4 regions of the Propionicimonas sp. T2.31MG-18 genome follow, and region 4 is predicted to be linked to each of the others. Evidence: riboswitches for the same ligand, from Rfam matches in the RefSeq annotation. Region 4 holds a riboswitch; each other region holds the start of a gene.
The links. Region 4 has a riboswitch for cobalamin ahead of cobI (precorrin-2 C(20)-methyltransferase). Riboswitches for the same ligand answer to the same signal wherever they lie in the genome.

Region 1: it holds a riboswitch for cobalamin, as region 4 does, so the genes downstream of both, cobI (precorrin-2 C(20)-methyltransferase) here and cobI (precorrin-2 C(20)-methyltransferase) in region 4, are expected to answer to the same signal.
Region 2: it holds a riboswitch for cobalamin, as region 4 does, so the genes downstream of both, ACFQQJ_RS02655 (energy-coupling factor ABC transporter permease) here and cobI (precorrin-2 C(20)-methyltransferase) in region 4, are expected to answer to the same signal.
Region 3: it holds a riboswitch for cobalamin, as region 4 does, so the genes downstream of both, ACFQQJ_RS00780 (hypothetical protein) here and cobI (precorrin-2 C(20)-methyltransferase) in region 4, are expected to answer to the same signal.

Annotation. Positions count from the first base shown of each region.
Region 1 is NZ_CAXWGX010000001.1:639,084-643,283, forward strand. It holds gene ACFQQJ_RS02680 (cobalt-precorrin-6A reductase) at 1-729, opposite strand, end outside; gene ACFQQJ_RS02685 (cobalamin biosynthesis protein) at 726-1,667, opposite strand; cobalamin riboswitch at 1,700-1,851, shown strand; gene cobI (precorrin-2 C(20)-methyltransferase) at 1,881-2,636, shown strand; gene cobM (precorrin-4 C(11)-methyltransferase) at 2,633-3,430, shown strand; gene cbiE (precorrin-6y C5,15-methyltransferase (decarboxylating) subunit CbiE) at 3,427-4,101, shown strand; gene cobJ (precorrin-3B C(17)-methyltransferase) at 4,098-4,200, shown strand, end outside.
Region 2 is NZ_CAXWGX010000001.1:632,122-636,321, reverse strand. It holds partial or broken gene ACFQQJ_RS02670 (cobyrinate a,c-diamide synthase) at 1-480, opposite strand, end outside; gene cobO (cob(I)yrinic acid a,c-diamide adenosyltransferase) at 477-1,091, opposite strand; gene cbiT (precorrin-6Y C5,15-methyltransferase (decarboxylating) subunit CbiT) at 1,154-1,741, shown strand; cobalamin riboswitch at 1,811-1,932, shown strand; gene ACFQQJ_RS02655 (energy-coupling factor ABC transporter permease) at 1,962-2,645, shown strand; gene ACFQQJ_RS02650 (energy-coupling factor ABC transporter substrate-binding protein) at 2,647-2,997, shown strand; gene cbiQ (cobalt ECF transporter T component CbiQ) at 2,997-3,755, shown strand; gene ACFQQJ_RS02640 (energy-coupling factor ABC transporter ATP-binding protein) at 3,752-4,200, shown strand, end outside.
Region 3 is NZ_CAXWGX010000001.1:169,260-173,459, forward strand. It holds gene trmB (tRNA (guanosine(46)-N7)-methyltransferase TrmB) at 1-538, shown strand, start outside; gene truA (tRNA pseudouridine(38-40) synthase TruA) at 535-1,350, shown strand; gene ACFQQJ_RS00770 (class I SAM-dependent methyltransferase) at 1,401-1,949, shown strand; gene ACFQQJ_RS00775 (hypothetical protein) at 2,019-2,384, shown strand; cobalamin riboswitch at 2,460-2,601, shown strand; gene ACFQQJ_RS00780 (hypothetical protein) at 2,682-4,200, shown strand, end outside.
Region 4 is NZ_CAXWGX010000028.1:65,982-70,181, reverse strand. It holds gene cobF (precorrin-6A synthase (deacetylating)) at 1-456, shown strand, start outside; gene ACFQQJ_RS14855 (cobalt-precorrin-6A reductase) at 469-1,200, opposite strand; gene ACFQQJ_RS14850 (cobalamin biosynthesis protein) at 1,197-2,150, opposite strand; cobalamin riboswitch at 2,151-2,320, shown strand; gene cobI (precorrin-2 C(20)-methyltransferase) at 2,349-3,107, shown strand; gene cobM (precorrin-4 C(11)-methyltransferase) at 3,023-3,901, shown strand; gene cbiE (precorrin-6y C5,15-methyltransferase (decarboxylating) subunit CbiE) at 3,898-4,200, shown strand, end outside.

The sequences.
Region 1 (4,200 bases), on a different contig from region 4:
AAGCCCTTTCACCCACACCATCACATCGGCCACGTACGTCACCAACCGCACCCTGTCGGGCGGCGCGGGCCGGCGAAGCATGACGACCGGCACCTCCAGTTCGGACGCCGCGGCGAGCTTGGCGTCGGTCGGGCCGCCGGAGTCCTTGGTGACCAGCACATCGATCTCGTACCTGCGCAGCAGGTCGAGTTCGTCATCGATCCGGAACGGGCCGCGTGCGCGCAGCACCGTCCAGGAGGCCGGGATCGCAATGTCGGGTGGGTCGATCACGCGGGCGAGGACGAAGCGGTCGCCCCAGTCGGCGAACTCGGCCAGCGACTGCCGCCCGATCGTCAGGAAGACCCGTTCGCCCAGCCCGCCCGCGATCTCCCGTGCCTGGTCGATCGAGTCGGCCCAGTGCCAGGACGCGGCGTCCGGATGGACGGCCCAGCTGGGCCGTGACAGTCGCAGCAACGGCACCCCGGTCCGGGCACAGGCGTCAGCCGCGTTCGCGCTCATCCGTTCGGCGAACGGGTGGGTCGCGTCGATCACCGCGTCGACGTGCTGGCCGCGCAGGTAGCCGGCGAGTCCGTCCGCGCCGCCGAAGCCGCCGACCCTGGTCGTGCCCTGCGGCGGGTGCAGGTCGGCCACGGCGCCGGCCAGCGACGTGACGACAGAGATGCCCTCGGCGTGGAGCAGGCGGGCGAGCTCGCGCGCCTCGGCGGTGCCGCCCAGCAGCAGGACGTTCATCGCCGCCTCGCGAGCGCGACCAGGACGCTCAGGCCGGCAGCCCCGGCCGAGACCGCCAGTGCCAGACGGTTCGCGCGGGCGAGGTCGGCCGCCGACGGTGCGGGGCCGCGTCCAAGTTCGCCGCGGTCCTCCTCGACGCCGCCGTAGGTGTTGCGGCCGCCCAGGGTGACTCCCAGGGCACCGGCGAAGGCGGCCTCGACCACACCGCCGTTGGGGCTGGGGTGCCGCCCTGACTGGTGACGCACGGCGCGCAGGGCGTCCGCGGGTCGTCCGCCCACCAGTGGGGCGGCCAGGACGGCAAGCCCGCCGCTGACCCGTGCCGGCAGGAGATTGGCCAGGTCGTCGAGCTTCGCCGCGGCCCAGCCGAAGTTGCCGTAGCGGTCGTTGCGGTAGCCGACCATCGCGTCGAGGGTGTTGATCGCCCTGTAGGCCAACAGCCCGGGAACGCCGGCGACCGCACCCCACAACAGTGGGGCGACCACCGCGTCGGAGGTGTTCTCCGCCACCGACTCCAGGGCGGCGCGGGCCACGCCGTCGGCATCGAGGGTCTGCGGGTCCCGGCTGACCAGGTGGCTGACCTGGAGTCGTGCCGCGGACAGGTCGCCGGCGTCCAGGTGGGCCGCGACCGCCTCGGACTCACGGGCCAGCGACCTCCCACCCAGCACCGTCCAGGTGGCTGCTGCGGTCGCCAGGGTCGCCAGCACCGGGTGTCTGGCGCTGCGGGCAACCAGGCTCCCGACAGCGGCCGCGCCCCCGACCAGCACGGCGACATGGACGGCTCCGTGCAGCCGGTCGTCGGCGTAGGTGCGATCCTCCACCGCAGTGGCGAGGCGGCCGAAGCCGGCCACCGGGTGCCAGCGAAGCGGGTCACCGAGCAGCTGGTCGGCCGCCCAGCCCAGGGCGAGGCCGACAGCTGTCGCCGTCCCCGGTGCTTCCATGACCAACCTTTCGCCGGTGGCAATTGTTCGCCATCGAGTGTGCCAGACTGGGCGCCGCAGAGATGTGCCGAGGAACTCCGGTGAGCCCGAAAGGGCAAGTCCGGGGCGGTCCCGCCACTGTGACCGGTCCACGCACCACGCGTGGACCGGGAGCCAGGAACTCGCCTCACTGCCGAGCAACGAGATCGGGCGAGGACACCTGAGGAGGCTCCCTTGGACACTGCTGCACGCATTCCTGCCCTGGTTGGGGTGGGCGTCGGCCCCGGCGACCCCGAACTCGTCACCCGAAAAGCGGTGGCGGCCTTCGATCGGGCTGACGTGATCCTGGTGCCGAGCACAGAGGCCAGCGGCGACGACGCCGGCCGGGCCGAGCAGGTCGTGCTCGCCGCCTGCCCTGAGGCCGCGGGCAAGCTGCGTCGGGTGCCGTTCAGCATGGCGCAACGCACTGGTGTCGGCGCCAAGCGGCGCCAGTCGTGGGAGGCGTCCGCGCAGGCCGCCGTCGACGCGTTCCAGGCGGGGGCGGCCACGGTCGCCTTCGCCACCGTCGGCGACCCGAGCGTCTACTCGACGTTCTCGTACCTCGCCGCCCAGGTACAGGCAGTGGTGCCCGACGTTGACGTGTCGGTCGTGCCGGGCATCACTGCCATGCAGGCGCTGGCCGCGGCCAGCCTGACCCCGCTCGTCGAGGGACGCGAAAGCCTCACCCTCGTACCAGTGACGGCCGGGCTGGCCGCGGTCGGCGCCGCCCTCGAGCATGCCGACACCGTCGTCGCCTACAAGGGCGGACGCCAGCTGGCCGACCTGCTCGCACTCGTCCACGACCGCGGCCTGGATGGCGTGCTTGGGGTGAACGTGGGCCTGCCCGGCCAAACCATCACCCCGCTCAGCGAGGTGGAGGCCACCAGCGCGCCCTACTTCAGCACCGTCCTCGTCGCACCGCGGCGCACCACCACCGGCGGCGCACTGTGAGCGGCCAGGTCGTCTTCGTCGGCGCCGGCCCGGGCTCAGCGGACCTGATCACTGTGCGTGGCGCCCGGGTGATCGAGCAGGCCGACATCGTGATCTGGGCCTCCAGCCTGGTCGATGCCGCCATCGTTGCGAACACCAAGCCCGGCGCGCTCGTGGTCGACTCCGCGACCGAGTCGCTGGAGGACATCACCCCGCTGTATCAGCGCGCCCACGACGAGGACCTGCTGGTCGCCCGCGTCCATACCGGCGACCCGTCGATCTACGGGGCCACCGCCGAGCAGCGCCGCATCTGTGAGCGGATCGGCATCCCGCACCGCACCATCCCCGGCGTCTCGGCCTTCTCCGCCGCCGCTGCCCGCATGGACGCCGAGATCACCATCCCCGAGGTTTCCCAGACCCTCATCCTCACCCGCCTCGAAGGCGGCCGCACCCCGATGCCCGACCGGGAGACGGTCCGCGGTTTCGCCGCTCACGGCGTCACCATGGCGCTGTACCTGTCCGCGGCCCGCAACAAGGTGCTCCAGGACGAGCTGCTCGCCGGCGGCTACCCGGCCGACACGCCCTGCATCGTCGGCTACCGGGTCAGCTGGCCCGACGAGTTGATGCTGCGCTGCCCCCTGGCCGAACTGTCGGCCACGATGAAGGCCCACAAGTTGTGGAAGCACACCGTCGTGCTCGTCGGACCAGCCCTGGCCGAGCAGCACGACACCCGCAGCCACCTCTACCACCCCGGTTTCCGCCACGAGTACCGCGCCGCCGACGGCACCCCACTGGTGACCAGGACCGACACGTGATCACCGTCCACGGCCTGCTCGGCACTCCCACCCTCGAGTTGCGGGTGGCCGCCGCCACCGCCGACTGGGTGGTGGGCGGCCAACGCCACCTCGACGCCCTCGAGGTCGACGACTCCCGACGCATCACCCTCGGAGCGCTACGACCGGCCGTCGAACAGCTGGCCACTCTGCCCGAGGACCAGGTGGTCGTCGTGATCGCGAGCGGCGACCCGTTGTACTTCGGCGTCGTCAGGACGTTGCGGGCTGCGGGTCTTCGTCCCCGCGTGGTGCCGGCCGTGTCCTCGATCGCGGCCGCATTCGCCGCCGTCGGCCTGCCCTGGGACGACGCCGCCGTCGTCAGCGTCCACGGTCGTCCACTCGAACCGGCCCTCGACCTGGTGCACACCGCCGGAAAGGTCGCGGTGTTCACCTCGGCGGAGCACGGCATCAGGGAGCTGGCCACCGCCCTGGACGGCCTGGGCCGGTGGTTCGTCCTGGCCGAGCGGCTCGGCGAACCCGACGAACGCGTCCGTGTCCTCACCACCGCCGCTGCGCGCACCACCGTCCCGCGCGAACCCAACGTCGTCCTCGTCCTCGACCGGCACCCCGCCGACGACGACGCGCCGTGGCCGGGAGGCGTCGCCGGCCCCACCCGCCACCCATCACCCCTCGTCATCGGAGAACAGCCATGATCGGACAGGTCACGAGCGGCCCGGGCAGCCGCGCCCGCGCCGACCAGATCGACGCCATCCTCGGCCAGGAAAGCCGCCGCTACACCGACGGTGCCGTCG
Region 2 (4,200 bases), on a different contig from region 4:
CGGACTGGCCACCCGGTTCACGACCACGCCACCGATGCGGATGCGCTCGTCGAAGCCGCGCAGGCCCAGCGCTGCGGCCGCGGCGGTCCGGGACGACCCGGCCGCATCAACCACCAGCAGCACCGGCGCATCGATGAGCCGTGCGACGTGGGCGGTGGAGCCGAACCCGTCGCGTCCCAACTGGCCGTCGAAGAGCCCCATCACGCCTTCCACGATGGCCACTTCTGCCGGGGCGGGGGAGAGTGTGCCGTGCAGGAACAGCCGGGGCACGATCTCCTCACCGGTCAGGACGGCGTCAAGGTTGCGTCCGTCCCTGCCGGTCGCGAGCGCGTGATAGCCGGGGTCGATGAAGTCTGGGCCGACCTTGAAGCCGGCCACCTGTCGTCCGGAATCGGCCAGCGCAGCCATGATTCCGGTGGCGATGGTGGTCTTTCCCGCCGAGGATGCGGCGGCGGCGACGACGAGCCGGGGGATGGTCACCATTCGACGCCCGCCTGGCCCTTCTGGCCGGTGTCGAAGGGGTGCTTGCGCTTGGTCATCTCGGTGACGGTGGTGGCGATCTCGACCAGTTCGGCCGGGGCTGCCCGTCCGGTGACCACGACGTGCTGCAACCCGGGCCGGTCACGCAGCGTCGCCACCACCTCGCCGACGTCGAGCCAGCCCCAGATCAGCGGGTAGGTGAGTTCGTCCAGCACGTACAGCTGGTGTCGCTGCACCGCGAGGCGGGACGCCACTTCGGCCCACGCCTCCCGGGCCGCGTGGGCGTGCCCGGGCTCGGCCCCGGGCTTGCGGACCCAGCGGCGTCCGGCGCCGGTGGCGTACCACTCGACCTCCCCGCCGGTCCCGCTGCGTTCGTGCTCGGCCCCCAGCGCCTCGAGCGCGGCGCGTTCGCCGGTGACCCACTTCCCGGACTTGATGAACTGGAACACCCCGATCGACCAGCCCTGGTGCCACGCCCGCAGCGCGAGGCCCATCGCCGCGGTGGTCTTGCCCTTGCCCTCGCCGGTGTTCACGATCAGCGCGGGCAGGAGCCGCCGCTCCTTCGTGGTCAGCCCGTCCCCGGCGATGTCGACGGGTTCGCCCTCAGGCATGTCGGGGTCCGGTTCTCCTGCTCACGGCCCAGATTGTGCCGCATCCGGTTAGGGTGCTCGCCATGAACGACCACACCGGGAGTCCGGGCCAGCTCAGCGCCGGGTTGCCCGATGATGCGTTCGTCACCGACGGACTGCTGACCAAGCGGGTGCTGCGCGCTTACGCCCTGGCCGTGCTCGCCCCACGACCGGGGGAGCGGTTGTGGGACCTGGGTGCCGGCACCGGCTCGATCGCCATCGAGTGGTGCCGGTTGCATCCGGGCAACACGGCGATCGCGGTCGAACGGGACCCCGAGCGGGCCACGCGCATCGCCACCAACGCCACGAACCTGCAGGTTGCCGGCCAGCTCGCTGTGCGGGTCGGCGACGTGGCGTCGCTGCCCGCCGAGCTCCCCGCGCCCGACGCGGTCTTCGTCGGCGGCGGCGTGGAGGACCAGGTGCTGCAGGACTGCTGGGCAGCGCTCAGACGCAACGGACGACTCGTCGCCCACAGCGTCACCGCCGACTCCGACGCCGTGCTATTGGAGGCCTACCGGCGCTGGGGCGGCGAACTGAGCCGGATCGGGGTCGAGGTCGCCGAACCGATCGGACGTTTCACCGGCCTGCGGCCGCTGCGCAGCGTCACGAGCTGGGCCGCGACCAAGCGCTGACCCCGGACCGGTCCAGGCGGGCGCTGAGACGGGCGTCCCAGAATTACGCAATCTTGCTCATCGGGGCGTTTCGGGGTGCAAGGATCAAGTGCCGTCCACGACACGGAACCCGGTGAGAATCCGGGACGGTCGGGCCACTGTGACCTCAGCGATGGGGAAGTCAGATACGTGCGTGGGCGACGGTTCCTTAGGCCACGTCACCTAGAAAGGGAACTCACTGATGCATATCGCTGAGGGATTCCTACCTGTCGTTCACTGCGTCGCTTGGTACGCAGTCTCAACCCCGTTCGTGATCCGCGGAGCTCGCAAGGTCATCCAGGAGGCGAAGGAGCATCCGGAGTCCCGGCTGCTGCTCGCCGCCGCCGGCGCCTTCACCTTCGTCCTGTCCTCGATCAAGCTGCCCTCGGTCACCGGCAGCTCCTCCCACCCCACCGGCACCGGCCTGGGGGCCGTGCTGTTCAGGCCACCCGTGATGGCGTTCCTGTCCACGATCGTGCTGATCTTCCAGGCCTTGCTGCTGGCCCACGGCGGCATCACAACCCTGGGCGCGAACGTGTTCAGCATGGGCATCGCCGGGCCCTGGGTGGGTTACTGGTTCTGGAAGCTGTCCAGCCGTCTCGGCTGGCACCGCAATGTCGGCGTCTTTCTCGCCCTCGCCTTCGCTGACCTATCCACGTACCTGGTGACCAGTGTCCAGCTGGGTCTAGCCTTCCCCGACCCCGTCTCCGTCCTGGCCGGCTCGGTGGCCAAGTTCATGGGCGTGTTCGCCATCTCCCAGATCCCGCTGGCAATCGCCGAGGGCATCCTGGGGGTGCTGGTGTTCCGGCTGCTCACCGATGTCGCCAAGCCCGAGCTGGAACGCCTCGGCATCTTGCGCCCGGTCGTGAAGGAAGCGGTGGCCTGAGATGAGCAGGAAGACCTGGACCACCATCGCCCTCATTGCCGCGCTTGTCCTGATCTTCGGGATCAGCTTCGTTGTCGGTGGGCTTCACACCAACCCCGACGAACGCTTCGCCGGTACCGACTCGGTTGCCACCAGCACCATCCAGGAGTCCAACCCGGACTACCAGCCGTGGTTCGAGCCCTTCTTCCAGCCGGAATCCGGAGAAGTCGAGTCCGGACTGTTCGCACTGCAGGCGGCTCTCGGCGGCACCGTCCTCGGATTCGCCATCGGCGGCCTGTGGGGGCGTCGTCGCAGTGAACGGTCGCCCGCGACCGCTGAACCCAACGGGCCCGCTCCCGAGCCCGCGACCTGATGGCGCACGGCCTGGCGCTGGACCACGCAGCGTGGTCCAGCCCCTGGCGGTCGCGTTCGGTCAGGGACAAGGGCACCTTGTCGCTGGGCCTGCTCCTGGCCGCCATCTCGCTACCGCCATTCCCCGGTGGCGCCGCGGTTGCTGTGCTTAGCCTGGTGCTGCTGCTGGGCCCGATCCGCGTCGGCTGGACCCGGCTGGGCCGCATCGTGTGGCTGCCGCTGGTCTCCATCCTGATCGGCGTGGCGACGGTCGCGGTAAGCGTCAGCTGGGGCGCCAGCCTGCGCGTGCAGGTCACCCCTGCCGGTCTGGATCAAGCCGCGCAACTTGCCGTCCGTGCGGTCGCGGCCACCCTGGCGATGTTCACCCTCGCCTGCTCGACCCCGATGATCGACCTGCTGTCCTGCCTGCGGCATGCCCGCATCCCGGACCCGCTCATCGAGATCGCGGCACTTATCTATCGGTTCAGCTTCGGCCTACTGGAGAGCGCTGGAGCGATCCACCAGGCGCAGGAGGCACGGCTGGGCTATTCCACCCGATCCGCAGCGATGCGCTCGGCGTCCATGGGGGTGGCGGTGCTGTTGCTCCGCTCCTGGGACCGGGCCCGTCGCCTGGAAGCGGGGCTTGCTGCACGGGGCTACGAAGACACGCTACGGACCCTGGAACCGGCACGGACCAGGTCCACCGGCTTCCTGGTCACCAGCGTCGCGACACTCGCAATGCTGGTTGCCGGCTCGGTGGGCTGGATGGTGTTGCGATGAGCCACCGCCAACTCTCCGCCGAAGGTCTTGAGGTTGCCTTCGGGCACCGGCAAGTGCTCCGCGGCGCAGACCTCGAGATCCCGCGCGGACGGTGCCTCGCCCTGCTCGGCGCCAACGGATCGGGCAAGACCACGCTGCTACGAGCGCTGGCTGGCTCGGTCAAGCCGGGCCACGGGAACGTCCTGGTCGACGGCGCTGCCGTGGCGTTCGACCGGTCTGGTCTGCGGGCGCACCGGCAGGTCGTCCAGCTTGTCGCGCAGAACCCCGACGACCAGTTGTTCGCCGCCGATGTGTACCGTGACGTCTCCTTCGGTCCGCTGAACCTCGGATTGGGCGAAGCCGAGGTACGACAGCGGGTGGCGCAGGCGTTGGCCGTCCTGTCCATCGAGGACCTCGCGGAGCGGCCGATCCACGAGTTGTCCTACGGGCAGCGAAAGCGGGTCGC
Region 3 (4,200 bases), on a different contig from region 4:
GGTGTTCGGCCGCGAGGCGCCGTTGAAGGTGGAGATCGGCTCGGGCACCGGGCACGCGATCACCGCGCTCGCCGAAGCCATGCCGGAGGCGAACCTGGTGGCGTTCGAGGTGTTCACCCCCGCGGTCGCCTCGACGCTGGGACGGCTGGCGCGCCACGGCGTGGGCAACGTGCGGCTGGTGGTCGCCGACGGTGCGCAGGCGCTGGCGAGCGTGGTCGGCGAGGGAGAGCTCAGCGAGCTGTGGACGTTCTTCCCCGACCCGTGGCACAAGGCGCGCCACCACAAGCGGCGCCTGGTCGGGCCGGCGTTCGCCGCCCTGGTCGCCTCCCGGCTCGCGCCGGGCGGGGTGTGGCGGCTGGCCACCGACTGGGACGACTACGCCGAGGCGATGCGCGAGGTGCTGGACGCAGAGCCGGGCCTGGTGAACTGCCACGACGGGTGGGCCCCCCGCTTCGCTGCGCGCCCGGTGACCAAGTACGAGCGGCGCGGCCTCGAGGCCGGGCGCACCATCCACGACCTCGCCTACCGCCGCGCATGACCCGCTACCGCCTCGACCTCGGCTACGACGGCACCGGCTTCCACGGGTGGGCGGCCCAGACCGGCCTGCGCACCGTGCAGGGCGAGCTGGAGTCGTGGATCGGCCGCGTGCTGCGGCTGCCCGCGCCCCCGGTGCTGGCCTGCGCGGGACGGACGGACGCCGGCGTCCACGCCCGCGGGCAGGTGGCGCACGTCGACCTCGACCTGTCCGGGCCCGAGGACGTGGCCGCCACGCTCCAGCGCCGGTTGCGTCGCGCCCTTCCCGAGGACCTCGCCGTGCACAGCGTGCGGGTGGCGCCGCCGGGGTTCGACGCGCGCTTCGCCGCGATCTGGCGCCGCTACGCCTACCGCCTGGCCGACCGGACGCTCGACCCGCTGGTGCGGCACACCACGGCGACCGTCCGCGGCGAGGTCGACGTCGACCGGCTGAACGAGGCCGGCGGGGGACTGCTCGGGTTGCACGACTTCGCCGCCTTCTGCCGGGCGCGCGAGGGCGCGACGACGATCCGCGAACTCCAGGTGCTGCACGCCGTGCGCACCGCGGACGGCCGCGTCGAGATCGGCGTGCGGGCCGACGCGTTCTGCCACTCGATGGTGCGCTCGCTGGTGGGCGCCCTGGTGGAGGTGGGCACCGGGCGTCGCGACGGCGACTGGCTGCACGGTCTGCTGGAGGCGCCGGGGCGTGCGGGCGACGTGCCGGTGATGGCCGCGCGCGGGCTGGTGCTGGAGGAGGTCGGCTACCCGCCGGACGACCGGCTGGCCGACCGCGCACGCGAGGCGAGAGCGTTCCGGACCCTGGAGGAGCAGTCGTGAGCCACTACTTCCACACACCCACCGGCGAGGAGCACCGCCGCGAGGTGGGCATGCGGTTCTGGGACACCGACTGGACGTTCACGACCGCGGACGGGGTGTTCTCCGCCGACGGGCTCGACCTGGGCACGTCTGTGCTGCTGCGCGAGTCGGTGCCGCCGGCCGGGGCCACCCGGCTGCTCGACCTGGGGTGTGGGTACGGGGTGCTCGCCGTCGCGCTCGCCACCGCCTGCCCGGAGGCGGTGGTGGACGCCGTCGACACCAACGCCCGTGCGCTGGAGCTGTGCGCGGCGAACGCCACGGCCCACGGCGTGGGCGACCGCGTCCGTCCGCTGGCGCCCGCGGACGCCGACCCGGACGCCCGCTACGACGAGATCTGGTCGAACCCGCCGATCCGGATCGGAAAGGCCGCCCTGCACGAACTGCTGCTCACCTGGCTGCCGCGGCTCGCGCCGGGCGGGACGGCGCGCCTGGTGGTCGGCCGGAACCTCGGCGCGGACTCGCTCCAGGCGTGGCTCAACTCCTCGGGCTACCGCTGCGAGCGGGAGGCCAGCGCCAAGGGATTCCGGGTGTTCTCCGTGCGTGCTGAATCCGCGCCGTAGCCCTCCCCGCGGAGGCCCTCGCGTCCTAGGCTTGCAGCGTCGCTCCCTACGAGAACAGAAGGGCAACGCATGACTGAAGAGAACACCCCCAAGGAAGGCGCGGAAGGCTTCCTCGGCGGCCTGCTGGGCAAGGCCAAGGAGTTCGGCGAGAAGGCCAAGGACGTCGCCGGTGACGCCTTCGAGGCGGTGAAGGACTTCGCGGAGGACCTGCCCGAGAACGCCCAGAAGCTCGCCGCCGACGCGTCCGCGGCAGCGAAGGACTTCGCGGAGGACCTGCCCGAGAACGCCCAGAAGCTCGCCGCCGGCGCCCAGAAGCTGGCCGGCGACGCTGTCGAGAAGGCCAAGGACCTCATCGACGGGGACGCGGCTGCGGCCGAGCCGCCGGCACCGGCTCCCGCGGAGACCCCGGCCGACCCGCCGGCTCCGACCGCCTGACCTTGCCGTCCACGCAACGGGGTGCCCGATTCGGGCACCCCGTTGTACTTTTTGGTTCACCCCTTGTCACGGCCACCGTCGCCACCGCCCATGGGTTAGCCTGAGGCCACCTGAACCTTTGCAGGGGAACCCGGTGCAAGTCCGGGACTGACCCGCAACCGTGACGACGGCAACTGCCGTCCAAGTCGGAATGCCTGCACAAGTTCTGGCTCATTCACACCCGTCGTGGCATACGGGCGAGTCGGACGCGCGCAGTTGGCCCCGGATCACCTGGAGGCCCCGCGCGAAAGGACTTCCGTGTTCAACTCATTCCGACGATCCCTGGCTGCCGGGTCTGCGGTCGTGATCGCACTGCTCGGCCTGCCCGCCGTCCCGACCGCCGACGCCGCGCCCGCCGCCGCCGACGCCACCCGGGCCGCGAACTACCTGGTGCGCAATCTGCCGAAGACCGCCGACGGCGTCGGTGCCTCGGCCACGGTCGCGCTCGGCCTGGCCACCGCCAACGACTGCACCTACGCGCCCGCGCTGCGCACGCTGGTGAGCCAGATGGAGAAGGGCGCGAAGGGCTACCTGTACCCGGGCAAGAAGCTCAACCCGGCCCGCGCGGCCAACCTGGCGATCGCGGTGGAGGCGCTGGGCCTCAACCCGCGCAAGTTCGCCGGCTACAACCTCGTCTCGCTGGTCACCAAGGGCCTGCCGGCCGACGGCCGGATCGGCTCGTCGGACTCCGCGTTCAGCCAGAGCCTGGGCATCATCGCCCTCGACCGGGCGGACGCGACCATCCCGGTGACGCTGCTCACCAAGCTGCTCAGCCTCCAGGACGACACCGGCGCCTTCGGCTACGACTTCAACGGCTTCCAGGCCGACCCCGACACCACCGGCATGGGGATCCTCGCGCTGCACGCCATCGGCCAGCTCGACCCGCAGGTGGACGCGGCGAAGGACTGGGCCGACGACAACCAGGTGGAGGACGGCTACTGGGCGAGCTACTCCCCCGTCGACTCCACCGGCCTGCTCGGCTCCGCGCTGGCCGCAGAGGGCGAGGACGTCGCCACAGCCAAGACGTGGCTGGGGAGCGTGCAGAACGCCGACGGCGGGTTCCCGAACTCGCTGGACGAGGGAACCGCGTCTGACCTGATGGCCACCGTCGACGCGCTCTACCTGATCAGCGGCAAGAGCCTGCTCGACGCCTCGGTCAACCTGGGCAAGTGCCCCAAGAACGCGCCGAAGCTGCCGGCGGCCACCACCTCCTGCACCGGCGTGTGGGTGGTCGTCGACCGCGGCAACGGCCAGGAGACCGTGCGCTGCGCCACCTCGTACTCCACGGGCATCGCGGCGCTGAAGAGCGCCGGGTTCACCGTGAAGACCTTCAGCACCACGTGGGGCCCATCGGTGTGCCAGGTCACCGGCTTCCCGCTCACCTGCGATACGACGTTCGACACCGGCTACTGGAGCTACTGGCAGGCGACCCAGAATGAAGACGGCACGTGGGCTGCCTGGGACTACGCGTCAACCGGCCCGTCGAGTTCCACGCCCAAGAAGGGAGTTGCGGAGGGCCACCTCTGGGTTCCCACCGGCAGCTCAAACGATACGCTGAAGGTGAGCGTCCCCAAGGGCTACGCCGCGTCCCCCGTGCCGACGATCGAGAACCAGACCACCCCGGCCAGCACCACGCCGAAGGTCGGCGAGACCCTCGGAGCCGTCACCGGCACCTGGGATCCCGTCCCCGCCTTCAGCTACCGCTGGTACCGCAACGGCAGCTCGATCTCCGGCGCGACCAAGGCCACCTACAAGCTGACGAAGTACGACGTCGGCC
Region 4 (4,200 bases):
GGCCGTAGCGGCGGCTTCCTCGTCTGGGGCGACCCGAGCCTGTACGAGAGCACCCTCGCGATCGTGGACGAGCTGGCCGGACAGGCACCCACCGGCCAACCGCTGCGGCTCCGGGTGGTCCCCGGCGTGAGCAGCGTCCTCGCCCTCGCCGCCCGCCACCGCATTCCGCTCAACCGGCAGGGCCGGGCACTGCAGATCAGCCCGGCCCGACTGCTGCGGGGCGGCCTGCCCGACGGAATCGACGACGTGGTCGTGATGCTGGACGGCGGGCAGGCGTTCGCCACCATCGACCCCACCGGCCTGGACATCTACTGGGGCGCCTACCTCGGCACGGGCGACGAGATCCTCATCGCCGGGCCGCTGGACAAGGTGCGTGACGAGATCGCTGCCCGCCGCGCCGAGGCCAAGGCGCGCAAGGGCTGGATGTTCGACACGTACCTGCTGCGCCGCCGCTGATTCCGACCGCGCTCAGCGCGCCGCCGCCCAGGCGAAAGCCTCAGCGACCGTGGTGACGACCGGCACGCCCGACGGGACCGGCGGTCGGCGCACCGCCACGACCGGCACGCCGAGGTGCGCCGCAGCGTCCAGCTTGGCTTCCGTCGGGCCACCGGAGTCCTTGGTGACCAGCACGTCGATCGAGCGGCTGCGGAGCAGGTCGCACTCGGCCTCGAAGGAGAACGGCCCCCGCGCCCGCAGCACCTCCCAGCTGCCGGGTACATCGACCTCGGGGGCGTCGACGACACGCACCAGGACGTAGCGGTCCGTCCAGCCGGCGAACGCGGCGAGGCCCTGCCGACCGATGGCGAGGAACACCCGGGCCCCGAGCCGTTCGGCAGCGCGGCGAGCCCCGTCGAGGCCGTCCACCCACTGCCACCCGGCGGCCTCGGGCCGGCCCGCCCAACCGGGCCTCGACAGCCGCAGCAACGCCACTCCGGTCGCGGCACACGCGGCGGCGGCGTTCGCCGTGATCCGTTCGGCGAACGGGTGGGTGGCGTCGACCACCGCCGTGGTGTCGTGGGTGCGAAGGTGGGCTGCCAGTCCGTCAGCCCCGCCGAAGCCACCGATCCGCACCGCGCCGGCCGGGCGCCTCGGTTCGGCCACGTCGCCGGCCAGCGAGGTCACCAATGGCACGCCCGCGGCGACCAGGAGCCCGGCCAGCTCCCGCGCCTCGGCAGTGCCACCGAGCACCAGGATGCTCACCGTCGGCGTCCGAGGGACATCGCGAGCGCCACCGTCACCGCGGCGGCACCGGCCGACACGGCCAGCGCCAGACGGTTCGCGCGCGCCAGGTCCGCCGGCGCCGGCGCCGGGCCGAAGCCGAGCTCGCCACGGTCCTCGACCACCCCGCCGTAGGTGTTGCATCCGCCTAGGCGCACGCCGAGCGCGCCGGCGAAAGCGGCCTCCACCACGCCACCGTTCGGACTGGGGTGCTGCCCGGAGTGTTCCCGGACCGCACGAACCGCGTCGGACGGGTCGCCGCCGACCAGGGGCGCTGCGGCCGTCGCCAAAGCGGCGGTGAGCCGCGCCGGCAGCCAGTTCGCGAGGTCGTCCAGCTTCGCCGCCGCCCACCCGAAGTTGCGGTACCGGTCGTTGCGGTAGCCCACCATCGCGTCGAGGGTGTTGATCGCGCGGTAGCCGAGGAGGCCCGGGATGCCGGCCACCGCACCCCAGAGCAGGGGCGCGACGACCGCGTCGGAGGTGTTCTCGGCCACCGACTCCAGCGCGGCACGGGCGACCCCGTCGGCATCGAGCGACTGCGGGTCCCGGCTGACCAGGTTCGCGACCCGGGCCCGCGCCCCGGGCAGGTCGTCGGCGGCCAGCCGAGCGGCGATCGCCTCCGACTCCCGGGCCAGCGAGCGCCCGCCGAGCACCGCCCAGGTGGCGGCACCCGTGGCCAGCACGGACAGGACGGGCCGATCGCGCACCACCCGCTGGATCGCGCCGCCCAACAGGAGTGCGCCGCCCACCAGAACGGCCTCGTGCAGCACGCCGCGCGTCCGGTCGTCAGCGTACCGGCGCTGCTCGAGGGCGACGGCGAGCTGCCCGAAGCCGGCCACGGGGTGCCAGCGGCGCGGGTCGCCGAGCAGCTGGTCGGCCAGCCACCCCAGGCCGAGTCCGGCCGCGAGGACGCCGGTCCGCCGAGCTGCCATGACCAACCTTTCGTTGGTGGTAATTCTCCGTACTCGAGTGTGTCAGACTGAACACCGCAGAGATGTGCAGAGGAACTCCGGTGAGCCCGATGGGCAAGTCCGGGGCGGTCCCGCCACTGTAACCGGCTTCGTCCGGGAGCCAGGAACTCGCCTCACTGCAGAGCGACGACATCGGGCGAGGACACCTGAGGAGGCTCCATGGACAGCTTTGCCATTTCCACGCCTGCCCTGATCGGGGTGGGCGTCGGCCCGGGCGACCCGGAACTGCTCACCCTGAAGGCGCAGGCGGCGCTCGACCGTGCCGACGTCATCCTGGTTCCCAGCACCGAGGCCAGCGGCGACGATGCCGGGCGCGCCGAGCAGGTCGTGCTCGCCGGTTGTCCCGGCGCGGCCGGCAAGCTGCGACGGGTGCCCTTCAGCATGGCCCAACGACGGGGTGTCGGCGAGAAGCGCCGCCAGTCCTGGGAGGCGTCGGCCCAGGCAGCAGAGGCGGCGTTCGCCGGGGGCGCCACCACCGTTGCGTTCGCCACCGTCGGCGACCCGAGCGTCTACTCGACGTTCTCCTACCTCGCCGCCCACGTGCGCGCGGCGGTACCGGGGTTGACCGTCTCGGTGGTGCCGGGCATCACCGCCATGCAGGCGCTCGCCGCGGCCAGCCTCACCCCGCTCGTCGAAGGTCAGGAAAGCCTCAGCCTGGTGCCGGCTACCGCCGGCCTCGAGGCCGTCCGAACCGCCCTCGAACACGCCGACACCGTGGTCGCCTACAAGGGCGGGCGCCAGCTCGCCGCCCTCCTCGCCGTGGTGCGCGACGCCGGGCGGGACGGAGTGCTCGGGGTGGACGTCGGACTTCCGGGCGAGACCATCACCCCGCTGTGCGACGTCGACACCGACCGGGCGCCCTACTTCTCCACCGTCCTCGTCGCACCCGCCCGCACCGAGACCGGCGGCCGGCTGTGACCGGCGAGGTCGTGTTCGTCGGCGCCGGCCCCGGTGCCGCCGACCTGATCACCCTGCGCGGGGCGCAGGTGATCGCTCGGGCCGACATCGTGATCTGGGCGTCCAGCCTCGTCGACCCCGCCATCGTCGCCGGCGCCAGGCCGGGCGCCCTGGTGATCGACTCGGCCAGCGAGTCGCTGGAGGACATCACCCCGCTCTACCAGCGCGCCCACGACGAGGGCCTGCTGGTGGCCCGCGTCCACACCGGCGACCCGTCCATCTACGGGGCCACCGCCGAACAGCGGCGCATCTGCGACCGGATCGGCATCCCCCACCGCACGATCCCCGGGGTGTCCGCCTTCTCCGCCGCCGCCGCCCGGATGGACGCCGAGATCACCATCCCGGAGGTATCCCAGACCCTCATCCTCACCCGCCTCGAGGGCGGCCGCACCCCGATGCCCGACCGGGAGACCGTCCGCGGCTTCGCCGCGCACGGCGTCACGATGGCCCTCTACCTGTCGGCGGCCCGCAACAAGGTGCTGCAGGACGAGTTGCTGGCCGGCGGCTACCCGCCCCAGACACCGTGCATCGTCGGTTACCGCGTGAGCTGGCCGGACGAGCTGATGCTGCGCTGCCGCCTCGACGAACTGTCGGCGTCGATGAAGGAGCACAAGCTCTGGAAGCACACCGTGGTGCTCGTGGGACCCGCCCTCGCCGAGACCGCCCGCACTCGCAGCCACCTTTACCACCCCGGGTTCCGACACGAGTACCGGTCCGCCGACGGCACGCCGCTGGTCACGCGGGACCCCGCATGATCACCGTGTACGGGCTCCTCGGGCGCCCGAGCGTGGAACTGCGGATCGCGGCCGCGGCCGCCGACGTCGTCGTCGGCGGCGCCCGGCACCTCGACCGGCTCGACGTCGATGAGGATCGCCGCATCGTCCTCGGGTCGCTGGCTGCGGCGATCGAGCAGCTGGGCTCCGGTCGCGCCGAGGCCGAGGTGGTCGTCGTGGCCAGTGGCGATCCTTTGTACTTCGGCGTGGTACGCGCCCTTCGGGCTGCGGGGCTCCGACCCGCCGTGGTACCGGCGGTGTCGTCCATCGCGGCCGCCTTC